DNA from 4 places in the Anaerosalibacter massiliensis genome. Region 2 is predicted to be linked to each of the others. Evidence: riboswitches for the same ligand, from Rfam matches in the RefSeq annotation. Region 2 holds a riboswitch; each other region holds the start of a gene.
The links. Region 2 has a riboswitch for cobalamin ahead of NSA23_RS07370 (DUF4430 domain-containing protein). Riboswitches for the same ligand answer to the same signal wherever they lie in the genome.
Positions count from the first base shown of each region.

Region 1 (5,193 bases), on a different contig from region 2:
GAAATAATAGAGGCAATGGATGAAATACCTATTGAAAAAATAAAATTTATTGAAAAAGGTATAGACATGAATATGTCACTAGCCAAAAAAGCAATAGATAGAAAATTAGGAATGGGTGTATCTTATGGTTTCAATACTCTTATTAAAAAAGGTATAATAAAAAATGATTTGATTAATCAGGTTTGTCTATATACAACAGCTGCATCAGATGCTAGAATGACTGGATTAGGAAAAAGTGCAATGACACTAATGGGAAGTGGAAATAAAGGAGTTCAAGCCATAGTTCCAGTAGTAATAACTGGGGAAAAGAAAAAAGTAGGAAATGAAAAAATAATAAGAGGAGTAGCTATATCTTGTCTTATTACAATATATATAAGGCAATGGGTAGGACTATTGTCACCACTATGTGGAGTAGTAATGGCAGCTATAGGTGCTAGTGCAGGTATTACTTATATACTAGGTGGGAATGTTGAAGAAATAGAGGGAGCAATTATAAATATGTGTGAAGGAGTAACAGGAATGGTATGTGATGAAGTGACAGAGGGTTGTAGTTTGAAAGTTAGGACTAGTACTGAGAATGCCATTATATCAGCATATCTTTCTATGGAAGGGGTAGTAGTAGGAACAAAAAATGAAATTGTTCCAGAAAAAGTTGAAGATATTATAGAAAATTTAACTCTATTGAGCTTATTAGGACTGACAAAAGTAGATGAGAGAACTTTGAAAGCTATTAGAGAACAATAAATATCATATAAAGGGGTGAACAATAAATGTATGGTCTAGTATTAGAAGGTGGAGGAGCAAAAGGTGCATATCATATAGGTGCATATAAAGCGATAAGAGAAATGGATATACAAATTGGAGGGGTAGCTGGTACGTCGGTTGGTGCTTTAAATGGAGCCGCAATAGTTCAAGATGAATTTGACAAAGCCTATGAATTATGGGAAAATATGTCTTACTCAAGAGTAATAGATGTAAATGATGAAGAAATACAAAAATTTAAAAAAGGTAAATTAGATATAGAAGATTTTAAAATTTTAGGAGAAAAAATAAAAGGCGTAATAGACGAAAAAGGAATAGACATAACACCTTTAAAAAGACTCTTAACTGAATTAATAGATGAAGAAAAAGTTAGAAATTCAGGTAAAGATTTTGGAATAGTCACAGTTTCTCTTACAGATTTAAAACCTTTGGAACTATATATTGAAGATATTCCAGAGGGAAAATTAGTCGAGTACTTGCTTGCTAGTGCATATTTACCTGTATTTAAAAAGGAGAAAATTGATGGAAAAAAATATATAGATGGAGCAATATATAATAATCTTCCTATAGAGCTTCTATCTAGTAAAGGCTATAAAGATTTAATAGCTATAAGAACTCATGGATCAGGAAGATTAAAGAAAATAGATATTAATGATTTAAATATAATTTATATATCTCCTAATGAAGACTTAGGAAGAACATTGGATTTTGACACTGAAGTAGCCAGAAAAAATTTGAAACTAGGTTATTATGATGGACTAAAAGCATTAAAAGGTTTAAAGGGATATAAATATTATATTGAGTCTGAAAAAGATGAAGACTATTTTTTGGATATGTTTTTAAATACAGAAGAAGAAAAAGTTTTAAGAATAGGAGAAATATTTGGAATTAAAGATATCCCTTATAGAAGAGCATTATTTGAATTTATAATTCCAAAGTTAAGTAATGTTTTAGGTATGGAAAAGGAAAATAGCTATCAGGAAATAGTTATAAGATTTCTGGAGGAGATGGCTATTTTATATGATATAGAAAAATTTAAGGTATATGATTATGATGAACTTTTAAATATAGTTAAAGAAAATCACAAAACTAGGGAAAAGACGGAAGGAGAAAACTTTCTCTACAAAATAGTTAATAAAGTGGACTTTCTTTCTCCATTTAATAAAGAAGATATAATAAAAAATATAGCAGATATAATTTTTTAGAGTTTTAAAAATAGTTTTTAATTAATAGTAATATAAAATATTAATTATATGAGTTAGAAAAGAAAAATATTAAAAGAAGTTAATACTTTTAAAGCTAAAAACTGAAAGTGAACATGAGTTTAGATATGTCAAAGAATCTATGAATATTAAACTGATATAATATTTCCATTTGACACAAAAATATAAAAAATGATATTATATAATGGATAATTTAAAATAAAAGCTAAGGTGCCTTTGTGGTTAAAAGGGAAAGTGGTGAAAATCTGCTACAGCCCCCGCTACTGTAAACGGTGACAAATTTCAGAGTCCACTAGCTATTATGCTGGGAAGGAGGAAGGAGGTTGAACCGTAAGTCAGGAAACCTGCCTGAGCTTAAAGCATTCTTTCGGAGGGAAAGAAAGTGCTTGTTTACTTAGTTCATAAACTGGGGAAATATTGAACTTTCTATAAAACAAGAGAACTTCGAGAGAAGTTCTCTTGTACTTTTTTGGAGGTGAAAATATGACAAGTATTATGGTTCAAGGTACAACTTCTTCAGCTGGGAAGAGCATTTTATGTACTGCTCTATGTAGAGTATTTAAGGAAGATGGCTATAATGTATTTCCCTTTAAAGCTCAAAATATGTCATCTAAGTCTTATAAAACTTCAGATGGACTTGAAATAAGTACAGCTCAAGTTCTACAGGCATTTGCTTCTCAACTGGAACCAAATCCAAATATGAATCCTATTCTTTTAAAACCTACAAGTGATAGAAAAAGTCAAGTATTTATAAAAGGAAAACTATATAAGAATATGGAGGCTGTAGAGTATTTCAAATTTAAAAATGGTTTAAAACCTATGATTAAAGAAACATTTGATGAAGCTGAAAATAGACATGATATAGTGGTTATAGAGGGTGCAGGAAGTCCTGCAGAAATAAATTTGAAAGAAAATGATATTGTAAATATGGGGATGGCTGAAATGGCAGATGCACCAGTGTTATTAGTAGCAGATATAGATAGAGGTGGAGTTTTTGCTTCTCTATATGGGACAGTAATGTTATTAGAAGAAGAAGAGAGAAAGAGGGTTAAAGGATTAGTTATTAACAAGTTTAGAGGTGACAAATCTCTTTTAGAACCAGGGATTGATATGATAGAAGAGCTGTTAAATATTCCTGTAGTTGGAACAATACCTTATGTACATTTAGAACTAGAAGATGAAGATAGTCTCTTAGAATATGAAAAGGAATGTAACAATGGAAAACAAGATATAAGGGAAATGGAAAAGGAAATAAAAAAAATAGCTAAAGTAGTAAGAGAGAATATGGATATAGATTATATTTATTCATTGATGAACAAAATGTAGGTGAAATAAATGTTAGATATTATAGTAGCAGTTGTTTTAGATTTTTTAATAGGGGACCCATATAGTTTTCCCCATCCAGTTAAGCTAATGGGAAATATAATTTCATTTGAAGACAAAACTATAAGAAAAGTATTTAAAAGTAAAAATGAAATTAAAATTGGCGGTTTTTTAATAGCTTTGTTTAATATATTTATAGCTTTTTTTATTCCTTTCATGTTGTTAAAAGGAATAAAAAAATACAGTGTTTTATACCATATTATAAACATCTATCTAATATATACATGTATTGCAGCTAGGTGCTTACATAAAGAAGCTATGAAGGTATACAATGCTTTTAATAATGGTATAGAAGATGCTAGAAAAAAGATTTCTTATATTGTAGGAAGAGATACTAAGAATTTAAGTGAAGAGGAAATTATAAAAGCAGATATAGAAACTGTAGCGGAAAATACTTCTGATGGAGTTATTGCACCATTATTCTATATATTTATTTTAGGAGCTCCAGGAGGACTAATGTATAAAATGATAAACACTATGGACTCTATGTTAGGATATACTAATGAAAAATATATAGATTTAGGATATTTTCCAGCTAAAATAGATGATTTATTTAATTATATTCCAGCAAGACTATCAGGAGTATTAATGTGTATTTCTTCTATATTTAGATATGATGTAAAGAATGGATTTAAGATAATGATAAGAGATAGAAAAAATCATAAAAGTCCTAATAGTGCTTATCCAGAAGGGGCTGTAGCAGGACTTTTGAATATACAGCTTGGCGGAAGCAATTATTATTTTGGGAAATTAATAGAAAAGCCAACTATTGGAGATGAAAATAAAGTTATAGAAAAAGAAGATATAAAAAATACTGTTGAAATAATGTACAGAGGAGAGTTACTTTTATTAGTCATATATACAATTATTAATTTAATTTAAGGAGGAGGAAAAAAATGGAACATGGTGGAGATTTAATTAGCTATGCTGATTATTATCAAGGAGAACTTATAGATTTTAGTAGCAATATAAATCCATTAGGTCCTCCTAAGGGATTAAATGAATTACTTATGGATTCTTTCAATACTCTTGCAAGTTATCCAGATATCCAATATAGGTATCTAAAGAAAAGTATATCTAAATATTTAAAATGCAATGAGAAAAATGTAGTTGTGGGCAATGGAGCTGTTGAAATAATAAATAATATAATTCATTTATTTAAAAGGGTAATTGTATTCATTCCTTCTTTCTCAGAATATGAGAGTAGGGCTAAGGTTTTTGGAAAGGAAATCTTAAAGATAAACTATTTAGAAGATTTTTCTTTAGATTTAAAAAAACTAAAAGAAAATATGAAAAAAGGGGACTTGTTGATATTAGGAAATCCCAATAATCCTACTGGTCTTAGAATTAAAAAAGAAGAACTAATTAAAACTTATGAAATAGTAGAAAATAAAGGTGGTTTTTTACTTTTAGATGAAGCATTTTTTGAGTTTTGTCCAGAGGATTATGATAGTATAGAGATTTTTAGAGATGAAAAGTTTAAAAAGGTGGGAATTATAAGGGCTGCAACTAAGTTCTTTGCTCTTCCAGGAATAAGATTGGGATATGCTTGTATTCCAGATAATATGATAGAAGAATATAAAAAGATAGAACTTCCTTGGAGTGTTAATGCTTTAGCTGATTGTGCAGGAAGATATATATTTAGTTCCAAAGATTATATAGTTAAGAGCAAAGATTATATAAATCAAGAAAGAAAATTCCTATTAGATGAACTTTCAAAAATAAATGGAATAAAAGTATATACTACCCACACGAATTATATACTTATACAACTTTTAAAATGGGATGAAGAATTTGTATTTCATAAGTTTCTTAAAGATGGATT
Region 1 is NZ_JANJZL010000003.1:316,150-321,342, forward strand. Features, by position in the region: gene NSA23_RS06900 (L-cysteine desulfidase family protein) at 1-744, shown strand, start outside; gene NSA23_RS06905 (patatin-like phospholipase family protein) at 771-1,967, shown strand; cobalamin riboswitch at 2,177-2,351, shown strand; gene NSA23_RS06910 (cobyric acid synthase) at 2,469-3,311, shown strand; gene cbiB (adenosylcobinamide-phosphate synthase CbiB) at 3,321-4,250, shown strand; gene NSA23_RS06920 (pyridoxal phosphate-dependent aminotransferase) at 4,265-5,193, shown strand, end outside.
Region 1: it holds a riboswitch for cobalamin, as region 2 does, so the genes downstream of both, NSA23_RS06910 (cobyric acid synthase) here and NSA23_RS07370 (DUF4430 domain-containing protein) in region 2, are expected to answer to the same signal.

Region 2 (5,193 bases):
TAAACTGGTTAAGATAAGTTTTCCAGAAAGGTTGCTTGAGATTAAAAAGAATGCTTTCAGGAATAATGAACTAACTAATATAAAATTACCAAATTCATTGGATCTTATAGGTTCAGGTGCATTTACAAATAATAAATTATCTAAAGTTGATATTCCAAATAATGTAATCGTATTAGGAGATTATGCCTTTAGTGATAATGAATTAATAGAGGTAAGTATTCCAAATAAAATAAAAGAAATAAGATCTTTTGTATTTCATAATAATAAATTGAAAACTATAAATATACCAAATAGTGTAGAAATAATTAAGGCTGATGCATTTTCAAAGAATAAAATAACTGAATTAGAATTGCCAAGCAATGTAAAAGATCTTGAAAATGGTGCTTTTTCCTCAAATGAAATAGAAAAAATAAATATATCAGAGGGAGTTACAACTATTGGAACTAATGTCTTTAGTGAGAATAAGTTAGCTAATATTTATATTCCAAAGAGTGTAAAGGAAATTGGAATAAATGCTTTTGCAGACAACAATATTTTAGAGGGAAATGCAAGAATTGACAATTATAAAAATGAAGTAAAAGTAGAAAAAAGTGCATTTATTAACAATGGTAAAGATGGAAAGACAAGTATAGCTCCAGTATTTTTAGAAGATGAACGTGAAAAATTATCTATTAATGAAGTTGAATTCTTAAAGAGTGGAGAGTTAATAGCTAAGGGTGAAATAAACGGAACTGAAATTACAGTACAACTACCAAAAGATTTTCCAGAAGATGAATTAGATATGATAGGTCTTGGTTCTTATACATTAAAAATTCTTGGAACAGAAGGAGTAAATATAAAACAAGATGGTGGTGCAGGAGGAGATTGGTCAGAGGGTAAATTCAATACAGTAGACGTAGATCATCCAACAAAGTTTGTTATTGAAAAATATGGTATAGATAAAGAATATATTTTAACAATTAAATCGCCAGAGATAGAGACAGTTACAGTAGTAAGTATAGGAAAAATAGATAATCTAGAAGTGGATTTTGGAACAGAAAAAGAAAATGTAGCATTGCCAGAAAGAATAATATTAAACTTAAGCAATGGCAGCAAGAAAGAAGTAGATATAAATTGGACAAGTGAAGAATATGATGGGAATAAAGCAGGAGAATATAAATTTGTAGGAAGTTATGAATTGCCAGAAGGTGTGACAGGAGATAAGCCAGAAGTAAATGTTAAAGTAAGAGTAAAAGAAGAGTTAAAGCCAGAAGTAAATAAAGCTAAATTAGAAGAAGTGATAAATAAGGCAGAAAAAATAGATTTAGAAAACAAAACAGAGGAAAGCATAAAAGTGTTAAAAGAAGCAATAGCAAAGGGTAAAGAAATACTTAACAAAGAAGAAGTAGCCCAAGAAGAAATAAACGGTGCAGTTAAAGCTATAGAAACAGCAATAGAAAATCTTGAAGATAAAGAAGAACCAGAACCTAAACCAGAAGTAGATAAAACTAGATTAGAAGAAATAATAAACAAGGTTGAAAATATAGAATTAGGAGGCAAAACAGAAGATAGTATAAAAGTATTAAATGAAGCAATAGCAAAAGGTAAAGAAATACTTAACAAAGAAGAAGTAACTCAAGAAGAATTAGACAACGCAGTTAAGAATATAGAAGTAGCAATGGAAAACCTTAAAGATGAAGAAAAACCAGAACCAAAACCAGAAGTAGATAAGACAAAATTAGAAGAAATAATAAATAAAGCTGAAAATATAGAATTAGAAGGTAAAACAGAAGAAAGCATAAAAATATTAAGAGAAGCAATAGCAAAAGGTAAAGAAATGTTTAACAAAGAAGAAGTAACTCAAAAAGAAATAGATAATGCAGTTAAGGATATAGAATTAGCAATAAAAAATCTTGAGGATAAGAAAGATCCAGAACCAAAACCAGAACCTAAGCCAGAAGTGGACAAGATAAAATTAGAAGAAATAATAAACAAAGCTAAAAATATAAATACAGAAGGCAAGACAGAAAACAGCATAAAAGTATTAAATGAAGCAATAGCAAAGGGAAAGGAAATACTTAATAAAGAGGAAGTAACTCAAGAAGAGGTAGATAATGTAGTTAAAGCTATAGAAGTAGCAATAGAAAGTTTAAAGGATAAAGAAGCTTCTAAACCTCAACCAGAACCAGAGGAACTAGAAAAACCAACTAAACCAACTAAGCCAGAAAAACCAAATAAACCAAATAAACCAACTAAGCCGGGGAAGGTAGATAAACCAGATAATAAATCAACTAAACCTAATATACAAGACAAATCAAGAGAGACAGCACTTCCTAAGACAGGAGAATCTTCTATGCTATGGATTAGCATTCTAGGTGTTATTTTATTAGTAGTTGGAACAAAACTATGGATAGGCAAGAAGAAGGAAAGAGAAGCCTAAAATTAATTATTAGGATGAAGACTTTCATGAGTTTTCATCCTTATTTCTTTGTATAATAATATTTATAGAATTATAGAAAAATGTTCCTATGAGCATGATTATAACTATATTAGAAAAAACAAAATCAGTTTGCCTTTGAAAATTAAATATGCTATACTTAAATTAAGTATAAGAATGTTCGTATAATATTATTAGATTACAATTTAACTTTATATCAAAGTAGTCTCAATAGCTTATATATTGGGAAGGATAGGTATATTATCCTTAGGGAATCAGGTGAAATTCCTGAACAGATGCGCTACCGTGAAAAGTTTAGCTTTAGTCGGGAACCTGCTCTTTGATGATGGGAAACGAGCCTCGCATAAGGGATTCGTTTTAAGTAAAGTTCTACAGCATAAAAAGAGCTTCTATCTTAGTTTTTGGAGTTAAAACTCCCTAGGATAGAAGCTCTTTTTATTTTGGGATATATTATAAATTATATTAAAGGAATAGGAGTTTGATTTATGAAAAATTTTTTTGGGAAGTTTAAGAAAGTGATTTCTAATAATCAAAAATTTTTCAGATACTTTACTGCAATATTTGTGATGATTTTTTTCATAACTTATATAGGAAATATTTTGGGTAATCAATCTATTTTAAATCCTGAAAATCCTATTAAAGGAATTGCAGAAAATAGTTCTCAAGTAGCATTGGCAAGTCATGATGATCCTTTAGTAGAAATAGAGGAATTAACTGAGGAAGATTTAGAAGAAAAAAAGGAAGATGACAAGCTTAAAGATAATGCAAAAGGAACAGAAAATAATGAAGATAAAAAAGATGAAAGTAAAAACAATAAAAACGAAGGCGCTGAGAGTGATGAAATTAATCCAGAGTCTTCTAATATTGAAATTGTAAATTCTGAAGATGCTAATAAAGATACTGATAGATCAAAAATAAATGAATATTTTACAACTAGTATTGTACATAATGAAATTGTAACAGATGAGGAGTATTCTTTTGTTATTAAACAGAAAGATCATGGGTTAAAAGTTAGAAAAACAGAAGTTTTTGTCAGCAATGGATTAGTTAAAGATTTTAAAGGGACGGTTATATTAGATGAGGGTATAAATTCTATCAAGGTTAGAGTAATATATGAAGATAAAGATGGGAAGATATTCTCAGTATCCAAAACTTATATTGTTCACCTAAATATTGATGAAATTGTTATATATTCTAATTTAAAGGATGGAATAAAAGTTACAAAAGCAGAACTTTCCTTCACGGCATCTGCTAAAAAGGGAGGAAAAGACCTTCCGGTAGATGTACATTTAAATGGTAAAAAAATAAAGGAAGAAACTAAAAATAATTACAATGTTAATTTAACTGAAGGTGAAAATAAATTTTTAATATCTGCATCAGATGATGAAGGAAATACTAAAGAAAAAAGTTATTTGATTACTTATGAAAAAAAAGATACAAAGATTAAGATAATTACCAATTTGAAAGATGAACAGTGGGTTACTGATCCAAATTTTTCTTTTAATGCTATAGCAAAAGTAGATGATGAAAAAGTAAAATTAGAAGTTGAACATCATGGCAAATATATACAAGGAGATGATAAAGGTAATTATTCACTTACTTTTACTGAAGAAGGGAGACAACGCATTAATTTAACAGCTATTCATGGTGAGGATATAAAACAAGAAACATATACAATTTATTATAGAGTATTGCCAGGTAAAGGAGATGAAGATGACAACGATCGTTTTAATCCTACTATAAAGACTAATTTAAAAGAGGGAATCACTATTAAATCATCAATATATAATATATGGGTAATAGCTAAGGATTATAAGGGAAACAGGATAGATGCAAGCAATATTATAGTGTCTTGCAATGGAAAACCAGTGTCTATTAATTGGACTGATGGAGGTCAGACCAGTTATAATCTTCCAATAAGAAATGGTGCTAATAGAGTTGATATTATTGCACGTGATTCCGAGGGAAATAGAACTAAATCAACATTTAGGAGCATTAAAGGAATTGTAAAGGAAAAAGGAGAGGTAACAGGTCATGCAACTATAAGTATCGAAGCTACAACTATAGGGTTAGGATATATTATACCACCTACAAAAGTTGAAATACGGGAAGGAGAAGATGCTTCTGTTTTATTAGATAATTTCTTAAAAGAAAGGGGCTTTAATTATGAGCATCAAGGTAGGATTAGTGATTCTTTCTATTTAGCTCATCTTATAAAGCCTGGGTTAGTGACTAATCCTGTTATACCAGAGGACTTAGCTGAACTTGTAGCAGAGGAAGCAGATCGTTTTGGACCTGAGATTTATAATACTGATAGTTTAGGAGAATTTGATTTTTCAAATGGCTCTGGTTGGATGTATAGTGTCAATGGACATTATCCAAACTATGGATTTGCGGATCAATATTTAATAGATGGAGATGTAATAAGAATTAGGTACACTTTATTTTTTGGAAGAGATATTGGAGGAGCTGGTGGTTTAGGTGGTCAAGGACAAAACTGGCATAAAGAATGGTAATTGAAATATAGAGAGGTAGTTAAATATGAAAAATAATATATTTAAAATAAGATATAGATTTATTTCTGGATTACTATCAGTTCTAATTTTAATAAATGTATTCACTTCTGTATCCTATGGAGAAGAAAGGTCCAGAGATTACAATACAGAAGAGCTTTTAGAGGTCATTGAGGGAATAATAAATTGGAAAAAGTCGGATATAGGTGTGAACAAAGAAGAATATTTATTAAATAATAAGTT
Region 2 is NZ_JANJZL010000004.1:44,407-49,599, forward strand. Features, by position in the region: gene NSA23_RS07365 (leucine-rich repeat protein) at 1-2,419, shown strand, start outside; cobalamin riboswitch at 2,622-2,771, shown strand; gene NSA23_RS07370 (DUF4430 domain-containing protein) at 2,923-4,953, shown strand; gene NSA23_RS07375 (prenyltransferase/squalene oxidase repeat-containing protein) at 4,979-5,193, shown strand, end outside.

Region 3 (5,193 bases), on a different contig from region 2:
GTCCAGGGTTAGTATTTATTACACTTCCAAATGTATTTGCTAAGATGCCAGGAGGTCCTATATTTTCTTCAATGTTTTTCATATTGTTAGCTTTAGCAGCTCTTACAAGTACTATATCCTTATTGGAAGTAGTAACTGCTTATGTAATAGAGTGTTTTAATATGGAAAGGAAGAAGGCTTCTATCTTAAGTACTGTTTTAATATCTTTATTAGGAGTATTTGCGTCACTTTCTAATGGTCCTTTATCTGGGGAAGTATTTTTTGGCAGAAATTTATTTGACTTTTTAGATTATTTAACAGCAAATTATTTCTTAACTATTGCAGCCCTTATTAGCTGTATATTTGTAGGTTGGAAGTTTAACAAAAAGACTTTAGAAAATCAACTGACGAATGATGGCATTATAAAAGCAAGTTATATAGATGTATACTATTTTATTATAAAGTTTATTTGTCCCATTCTCATACTAATAGTATTTTTAGCTGGCATTGGAATAATATAAGAATCATAAAAAAGTATAGGGTTAGATTAAATCCTATACTTTTTTAATTTATTTATATATAGTGTTAAAAAGTAGTCAAATAATAAAAAAATAGGTTGTACAAATATTATTAAATTTTTCATAGACATATTAGTATTTATAGGATTGCCAATAAATAATTCATATAATTTATAAATCAAGAAGAATGTAATATTAAAGTATATTAACTTTAAGACAATCTCTATTAAAATATTATTAGTTTTTTCTATAAGATTCTTTATTATTCCATAGGGACCAAAAAATAATATATAAAATAGTATATTTCCTCTCATTCCTAATAGCACTGTAGATAAAATAGAAGAAGCAATATATATGTATAAACTATTTTTGGTACCAGTTAATATTAATCCAATAGGAATTATTAAGGCAGATAAAAAAAGCATTAACAATTTATTATAGGGTAAAATAGTACTTAAATAAATAAAAATGATACTTAATGCTGTAAGGAGGCCACCATATGCTATAGCCTTACTTTTATTATTTAAATACATGATATAAAGTCTCCCCCCATACACTCACATAGACAATCTAAACAATAAAGGGTTGCACAAATATTACATATATTATGATCTCTATTATTATAAGGTTTTCTGTAGTTATCATTTCTTCTAAATAGGGAATTGAAAGCATTATTATATTCTCTATTTCCAGGATTCATAGAACAAGCTGTTTCTAAATTACTATAGGCTGCATCATACCATCCTCTATTCTGGTTTAATATTCCCATTAAGAAATACCATTCTCCTGTTTTTTTATTTACCATATTTAATTTTCTTTCAGCTTCAGCTAAGTTTCCATTCTGAATATCAATTCTTGCACTATATAATAATTCTTCCTCTGAAAAATTATTATTTCTATTGCTCATAAGAAAATTATAGGCATCATTTATTTCTTTTAATTTCTCCTCAGCTAACTCTCTTAAAGGATTGTCTATGAATTTATCTGGGTGGTATTTTTTTACAAGTTTTTTATAAGCCTGTTTTATTTCACTTTCTGTTGCATTTTTATTTATTTCCAATATTTCGTAAGGATCTTTCATTTGTTTTCATCTCCTTAGTTTCAAACACTTTTTCTATCTGTGCTAGAAGTCCAAAATTAAAAACATTAAATAATATATCCCTATTTTTTTCTATAGGCAATTTTTCAAATGCTCTGCTACATTCTCTAGCATAGGAAGTTAAAATGAAATGTATTCTTTTATTTGTACTTTTTACAAAATCCTTATAAGGTATATTTTTTTTATTTAAAATTAAATTTATTCCATTAAATTCATTATTTTTTATATCCTTTTCTAAATCATCATAAGCATCTATTATATAAATCCATTTTCCGAGATTATATCCTAAATGGTATAATGATTCATCATATTCTTTATTATTTATATAAGATAGTATAGTATAGGCTGTTAATTCACCAAAAGGATGACTTAATTCATCTAGGCTATCTATATTTTTACTTTTTTCAAGATAATAAAGTTTATTTAGATTTTCTTTTATATTATTCTCAATTTGTTGAAAATTTTCGGGTATTTTATTTAAATAAGTTTTAAATATAGATGAAAAAACTCTACTTCTAATAGTTTTGTCATCTATAACATCATCCAATAATTTATGATAAGTTAAAATAATATTCAAATAAGAAGCATATCTTAAAGGCTCATTATCTACTAAAAATATTCTTTTCTTAATTGGATGGAGTATACAATTTCTTTTTATATATTTTTCTTCATTGCCATTGAAAGAATCTAATAATATAGCTAGAAAAGTTGTATCATAATTTAATGTAATTCTAGGAACATTTCCAAAATTATACTTTATATTTCTACAAAGTCCACAATAATAAGCTTTGATCTTTTCATAATCTTTTATTTTCAGTTCCATTTTATAGGGGATGACATAACCAAACATAATATTCTCCTTAAGTTTACTTTCAGTCATAATATATCATACTAAAAAATCTGATTCAATTAGAAACAAATATTTGACTGAAAAAATAATAAGATATATAATAAAATTTGTAAGATAAAAAACAAGGGAAAGTGGTGTGAATCCACTGCAGCCCCCGCTACTGTAAACGATTAAATGAATCGTAAGCCAGATTACCTTAATTAATATATGCTAAAACTTCGGAGGGAAGTTTTATGCGTTTTAGATTTATTCTACCTCCAGAGGTAGTTTTTTTATTTTCTAAATATTTTTTCAAAGAAGGAAGGGATTTCATGAAGCTATTAAAAGAAACATTAGAAGCTATAAAGCCTGTAGATGAAGAAGCAAAGAAGAAGGCTAAGGAAAGAATGGATAACTTAACCAAGCCTATAGGTAGTTTAGGAGTTTTAGAAGATATAGCTATAAGAATGGCAGGAATAACAGGAAAAGTACATAACAAAATGGATAAAAGAAATATAGTGGTTATGTGTGCTGATAATGGAGTAGTAGAAGAAGGTGTTAGTGCTTGCCCTCAATGGTTTACAAAAGTACTTACTGAAAATCTTACTAGAGGATATACTGGTGTAACTGTCCTCTCTGAACTTATAAACTCCCATGTAACTACTGTAGATATAGGTGTAAATGCAGATATAGATAATCCTAAAGTTATAAATAAAAAGATTGCATATGGAACCAAAAACATGACAAAGGAACCAAGTATGACTCGTGAAGAAGCTATAAAGGCTATAGAGGTAGGAATAGAAATATCGGATAAACTTTATAGTGAAGGATATGATATACTAGGAACAGGAGAAATGGGTATAGGAAACACTACTACTAGTGGAGCAGTATTATCTGTATTTTCAGGATTGAGTCCAGATATTACTTGTGGAAAAGGTTCAGGCCTAACAGATGACCAATATGAAGGAAAGAAAAATGCTGTAAAAAAAGCTATAGAAATAAATAAGCCAGACAAAAATGATCCTTTAGATGTTATTTCAAAAGTAGGAGGGTTTGACATAGCTGGGATATGTGGTTGTTTTCTTTCAGCAGCAAAAAATAGAAAACCGATAGTTATAGATGGATTTATTTCATCGGCAGCAGCATTATGTGCAGTTAGGCTAAACCCTATAGTAAAGGATTATTTATTTCCATCTCATCTTTCAAAAGAGCCAGGAGCTATGTATATGATGGAGGAAATAGGACTTAAACCAATGCTTAACCTTGAAATGAGGCTTGGAGAAGGTTCAGGTTGTCCTTTAGCATTTCAGATTATAGATTCGGCTCTTTATATAATGGATAATCTAGCTACTTTTGAACAATCAACTCTTAATAAAGATGTATTAATAGATATTAGGTGATAATATGATTATACTTGTGACAGGTGGAGCAAGGAGTGGAAAAAGCTCCTTTGCTGAAAAACAATATGAAAATAAAAAAGATGTAGTCTATATAGCTACATCTAAGGTAATGGACAAGGAAATGGAAGATAGGGTTATTCTTCATAAAAAATCTAGGCCTAGCTATTGGAGAACCTTTGAGGGAAATTATGATTTAGATAATGCAATAGGGAAAGAAGAAAATTATTTATTAGACTGTGTAACAGTCCTTACATCAAATATAATGTATGATTTAACCAAAGATGAAGAAAGAATATCAATAGAACTTCAAAAAAAAGTAGAAGATACAGTTGTTAATGAATTAAATAAGCTTATAAATAAAATAAATGATGAAAATTATAATTTAGTACTAGTTACAAATGAGATAGGTTCTTCATTAGTACCAGAAAGTCATATAGGAAGAGTTTTTAGAGATGTTCAAGGAAGAGTAAATCAAAGGATAGCTTCTATTTCTAATGAAGTTTATTTGGTATGTTGTGGCATACCAGTGAAGATAAAGTGATAAAGGGCTTAATACTTGCTATACAATTTTTATCTAGAATACCTATAAATATAGCAGTAGATTTTAATGAGGAAAATTTAAGGAAAAGCACTTTTTTTTATCCGTTTACAGGTATGATTATAGGTGGAATTGCTGGTCTTTTTTATTATATTTTTTCCTATATAAATAAAGATATAGCTTCTTTCATAGCTGTACTAAGTATTATAATAACGACGGGAGGACTTCATTTAGATGGTATAGGAGATACTTTTGATGGTTTCTACTCTGCTAGGGATAGAGAGAGAATACTTGAAATAATGAAAGATAGTAGAGCAGGGACTTATGGTGTGGTGGCTATAATACTTGATATATTATTTAAATATATTCTCATATCTAATATAGAGGGAAATATTCCACTATACTTAGCATTTTCTTGTGCCAATGCTAGATTTATGTCAGTGCTACTTATGTCTTTTGCCAAAATTGCTAGACCAGGTGGTTTAGGAGATATGCTAGCCAGTAGCAATCCTAGAAGTTATGCTATAGCTGGAGGAATATTATATAGTATAATTGTTTTTCTTGTGAATCCATTGTTTTTAATACCTTTAGTAGCATCAATATTATGGGCATTGTTAGTTACTTTAAAGACTTACAAAACTATTGGAGGATTTACTGGAGATGTTTATGGTGCAACTATCGAAACTACAGAGATAATATCTCTCATAACTTTTGCAGGGGTGCTAAAATGGATATAATATTTGTTAGACATGGTGAAACATTAGAGAATAAAAAAGGTATCTATGGAAGTTTAGATACATCTTTATCTGAAAAAGGAAAAAAACAAATAG
Region 3 is NZ_JANJZL010000005.1:141,833-147,025, reverse strand. Features, by position in the region: gene NSA23_RS09475 (sodium-dependent transporter) at 1-500, shown strand, start outside; gene NSA23_RS09470 (hypothetical protein) at 527-1,030, opposite strand; gene NSA23_RS16515 (J domain-containing protein) at 1,021-1,578, opposite strand; gene NSA23_RS09460 (DUF5685 family protein) at 1,544-2,446, opposite strand; cobalamin riboswitch at 2,533-2,663, shown strand; gene cobT (nicotinate-nucleotide--dimethylbenzimidazole phosphoribosyltransferase) at 2,680-3,825, shown strand; gene cobU (bifunctional adenosylcobinamide kinase/adenosylcobinamide-phosphate guanylyltransferase) at 3,830-4,366, shown strand; gene cobS (adenosylcobinamide-GDP ribazoletransferase) at 4,336-5,100, shown strand; gene NSA23_RS09440 (histidine phosphatase family protein) at 5,091-5,193, shown strand, end outside.
Region 3: it holds a riboswitch for cobalamin, as region 2 does, so the genes downstream of both, cobT (nicotinate-nucleotide--dimethylbenzimidazole phosphoribosyltransferase) here and NSA23_RS07370 (DUF4430 domain-containing protein) in region 2, are expected to answer to the same signal.

Region 4 (5,193 bases), on a different contig from region 2:
AAAAGATTTTTTTCATTTACAGGTTTTACTACATACCCCATGATGCCTATACTTTTAGCTTCATTTATAAACTCCCTTGTACTGTAAGCTGTAAGAATAACTACACAGCTAACTATTTTTTCCTCTAGTAAAACCCTTGAAGCTTTTAAACCATCAAGTAATGGCATCTTTATATCCATAAGAACTAAATCTGGTTTAAGATTTTTACACATTTCTACCGCATCAAAGCCATCAGAAGCCATCCCTACAACATCGTAGCCTGCTTCTGTCAAAATTTCTGCAATATCCATTCTAGTAATAGGCTCATCTTCGGCTATTACTATTTTTTTGCTCATGTTTTTTCCTCCCTTAACTATTGTAATAGTTTTCTAATATTTTCTATGCCCCTATTGCTTATAGAATCTATATAAAATATATTCCCTACTCCTGCTCTTTCTAAATATTCTTTAGCTTTTTTTACATCACTATTACAACAATCTATTTTAGTTATAATACCTATAACCTTCTTATTGAACATAGATGCAAAATTTGGAGGAAAGACAATATTATTGCTAGTACTATCTTGTACAAATCCTATGATATCATAATCTACTGAAGACATTATAATTGCATTATAATACCTCCTATTTTCAATATATTCACCAGGTGTATCTAAAATATTGTTAGCATACTCTAATGCTTGAGTCTTTTTATATCCTATTTCTTTATCATTTAACACCTGTGTGAGCGTAGTCTTTCCACTACTAGTTTCCCCAATTAACATTATTTTTTTCATAAATAATCTCTCCTAGGACTTAGTTATATTAGTAGATGTAAATGCCAAAACATCTGATAAAAGATTTAATACTCCCTTCAGTGCAGTTTCAACACTGGATACATCTCCTGTTATAACTAATGAACCACTAAATCTATCTAGAAACCCTATTTCTACATCTGCAACTTTTGTCGCTGCATCTGCAGCTATTATAGCAGCTTCACTTGGAGTGATAGTCAATATACCTATAGCATTATATTTTTCGTCATCAAGTCCAAGTTTTCTATATATGCTTTTTTGTGGGTTAGCTATCAAATGTGCTAATGTAATTTGTTTACCTGGAACATATTCTTGTATAACTCTTTGTTTTTCCACATCAGCCATATAATCAAATCCTTTTCTTTTAAAATTACAAAAAAACGCCTATAGTGAAGTGAATATCCACTCCATTATAAGCGTCGTCGCCATGTCTATTGCACTTCATTGTGCAAACGTATTCTAATGTATTTACATTATAACAAATTAAAAATAGTAATGCAACAGAAAAATTTAAATTTATTCTCCAATTATTTAATCCATTCCACTACTTCTTCCATTTTTCTTCTGGTTTTGTCTCTATGAGGATCTTCTTTTCTATATCCAAATGCTACTAAAGTAGATACCCCAAATTTTTCCCTATCCAATATTCCTTCATCTTCTAATAACTTTTCTAGCTTTTCCTTATGAAACCCTTCTATAGGGCAAGAATCTACACCTATTTCTGCTGCTGCAGTTAGCATATTTCCAAGAGCAATATATGTCTGTCTCACTGACCATTCAAACATATCCTTATCATTATTTAAGATTTTAAAATCTTCATTTTGAAATTTTCTATATTTTTCACGTCTTTCTTTTACTTTATCTTCTGGCATTTTGTGTATATCTTTCATCATATGAGTAATATAATCAGAGCTATATATAACATCTGAGCTTTTTCTAGCCAATATTATTACCAAATGACTCAATGTTGGCATCTGTCTTTTAACTCCCCAAACTACTGGCAATAATTTTTCTCTAAGTTCTTCATTTTCAACTACAACAAACTTCCATGGCTCAAATCCAAAAGAACTAGGAGATAACCTTCCTACTTCAAGTAAAAAGTTAAAATCATCTTCTGGTATCTTCTTATCTGGATCAAATTCCTTACAAGCAAATCTAAATTTATGTGCATTCAATATCTCTTCTTTTCTTTTTTCTATATCTATATTTTTCATATTATCCCTCCTACCATTTTATCTATTTATTTATATACCCAATTAGAACAAATTTTAATTGCTTTGCAAATATAGTAAAGATTAATTATTATATATAAGGGTATTTAAAGTAAGAATAGTTAGGAGGTTTAAAAATGAAAGGATATTTTGCTTCACATTTTTTTAATGATGCCGTATTTAGATGGACAGAAGAAGTAGCTAGCTATATTGAAGATGAAACGGGAATTGCTATGTATGTTCCACAAAGAAATGCTGAAATCAATGATAAAAGAGAAAATGATAATATTATCACTGATATAAAAATAGCTCAAGCTGATACTCTTGAGTTAAAAAAGGCCAATATATTATTTGCCTGTTTAGATGGACTTACTATAGACGATGGGGTTGCTGGAGAAGTAATGGGCTTTGGATTAATTAAGGAAATGGAAGAAGAATATAGTATTGTCACTAAAAAACCAAGGCTAATAATCGGAATAATAACTGATATGAGATGGCAAGGAACAGGAGATAATCATTTATATAGAAATTTAATGATTTTAGGAAAAGTTAGAGAACATGGCTATATAGTAGAAGGATATCCTGGAGAAGATGATTATAAAAAAGAAATTGTTAAAATAGTAAAAAAGTTTAAAGAACAAAATAATTTGTAAAATTAGACGAAAAAGCTTAGAACCATATATGGCTCTAAGCTTTTTTATATATAAATTAGAGAATATTTACTTTATCCATTCTACTACTTCCCCAATTGGCCTTCTAGCTTTTTCTATATAGACTTTATCTTTCTTGTATCCAAAAGTTACTAGACAAGAAACTCCAAATTTTGAACTATCTAATATTCCATTGTCTTCTAATAATTTTTCTAACTTCTCCCTGTGAAAATTTTCTATAGGACAAGAGCTTATACCTATTTCTGCAGCAGCCGTTATCATATTCCCTAAGGGAATGTAAGTCTGTTTTATTGACCATTGGAACATAGCTTCTTTATCATTTAAAAGCTTAAAGTTTTCCCTCTGAAAAACTCTATAATCTTCACGTCTTTCACTTATCTCATCTTCTGGTATATTTTTTACATCTTTCATTATATAAGTTATATAGTCAGAACTATATATAATATCTGAACCTTTTCTTGCAAGCATCATTACCAAATGGCTTGATGTTGAAATTTGTTTTTCACAATCTAAAGTTAAAGAAATTAAGTCTTCCTTTAACTTATCATCTTGGATTACAATAAACTTCCAAGGTTCAAATCCAAAAGAACTAGGAGAAAGTCTACCAACTTCAAGTAAAAAATCAATATCCTCTTTTGGTATCTTCTTATTAGAATCAAACTCTTTACAAGCAACCCTGTACCTATGTACATTTAATATTTCTCTTTTCTTATTTTCCATAATATACCTCCTTAATCTTTCATAAAAATAAACAATATAAAAAACACCCCTCAGAGATGAAGAGTGTTTGTTTTCTATAGGCACAAGAAAGCATAGACATAGCCATACTATATCTTTTACACCTTCTCATCCTCGTGAGCAATCATAAGTGTCTTATTTATGGCAGGTCTCCTGACTTAGGTTTATAATAAATTCGCACCTTCCCATTCTTTTATTGAAAGAACAGTGGTATAAGTGAACTCAAATTTCCATTACAGTGGCGGGACCGTGTTGGCATTTCACCAATCTTCCCTTTTAAATTTTTGATATAATCAAAAATACCATAAACAACCGTATTTAATTATAATATCATTTTATTCTAATTTCATTTATATGTCAAGTGAACTCCCCCCACTTATTTACCCCTATGAGAGATTCTAACCACTAAGCTAAATTCACAAGAAATTTGGTAATTAAGTTTTAACCTTGCTAGATAATCCTTATTATTGTTGAATTAGTCATATACCTATTGTACCTCTCTTGTTTTACAAGTCTAGAAGTACGTTCTATGTTTTGATTAGAAGTTGAGGTATTCTTGTTTATATTAAATAAATAAACTATTATTTATTTAATACACTAAGAATCTGTCTAAGTTCTAAAGCAAATATTTGCCCTGGTGCTGAAACTTTTTCTCCAGACGCAAAAGTAGCAGCAGAACCAAATGTTTTTCCTACTATCCTACTTATAACTCCCTTTTTTCCCATAGAAATTGTAATCAATGGCTTATTAGCATGATTCTCTTTCATATAATTTGTAGCCTCTAAAAGGACTAAAACATCACTAACACTATTTGGCATAAATGCTACTTTTAATATATCAGCTCTTAGGTTTTGCATCTTCAATAGCCTAGATATTATTTCGTCTTTTGGAGGAGTTTGTTTAAAATCATGATTTGACATTATTACATAAACACTATTAGAATGTGCTGTATTTAAAATCTTCTTTATATTTTCTTCTTTATTAAAAAGTTCAATGTCTATTAAATCTATAATTTTTGATTCTATAGCCATACAATTTAACTTTATATAATATTCATCACTTATCTTTTTATTTCCGCCTTCTCTGATACTACGAAAAGTAAATAATATGGGTACATCTTTTAAATTTTTCCTTATATATATTAATGTTTCTAAAACTTTATCCATTCTTTCCACTTCTTCATAAAAATCTACACGCCACTCTACTACATCAGGTAATAATTTTTTAATGCTTTCAGTTTCACTAATTATTTCATCTTGAGTTTTACCTACAATAGGTACAAATATTTTTGTATTTCCCTCGCCAATATTTATATTTCTTACAGTTACTACATCACTCATTTCTTCACCTTCTATTTTTTAAACAATAATTCTTTCACATAATCAACTGGCATTTCCTTTCCTGTCCATAATTTAAAAGCTTCTGCCCCTTGCCATAATACCATTCCATAACCATTAATTACCTTGCAACCTTGTTTTTCAGCCATATTTAATAGTTTTGTCTTACTAGGTTCATAAACTATATCTGAAACAACTAAATCAGGATATAATATAGATGGATCCGGAATATTACATTTATCTTCCAGTGGCTTCATTCCTACAGATGTTGCATCTATAAAAATTGAACTTTCCTGTATTTCTGTTCTCAATATATTTATATTATAAAGATCAAATACTTTAGCTTTACAATTTGTTTCCTTGTTTATTTTTTGAGCCACTTTTTCTGCCCTTGTATATGAAGAAGTTTTTCTATTAAATATAGATATTTCTTTTACACCATC
Region 4 is NZ_JANJZL010000003.1:286,538-291,730, reverse strand. Features, by position in the region: gene NSA23_RS06760 (ANTAR domain-containing response regulator) at 1-335, opposite strand, end outside; gene NSA23_RS06755 (EutP/PduV family microcompartment system protein) at 353-775, opposite strand; gene eutS (ethanolamine utilization microcompartment protein EutS) at 788-1,138, opposite strand; gene NSA23_RS06745 (NAD(P)H-dependent oxidoreductase) at 1,321-2,007, opposite strand; gene NSA23_RS06740 (nucleoside 2-deoxyribosyltransferase) at 2,142-2,657, shown strand; gene NSA23_RS06735 (NAD(P)H-dependent oxidoreductase) at 2,724-3,395, opposite strand; cobalamin riboswitch at 3,540-3,735, opposite strand; gene aroD (type I 3-dehydroquinate dehydratase) at 3,995-4,753, opposite strand; gene NSA23_RS06725 (shikimate dehydrogenase) at 4,765-5,193, opposite strand, start outside.
Region 4: it holds a riboswitch for cobalamin, as region 2 does, so the genes downstream of both, NSA23_RS06735 (NAD(P)H-dependent oxidoreductase) here and NSA23_RS07370 (DUF4430 domain-containing protein) in region 2, are expected to answer to the same signal.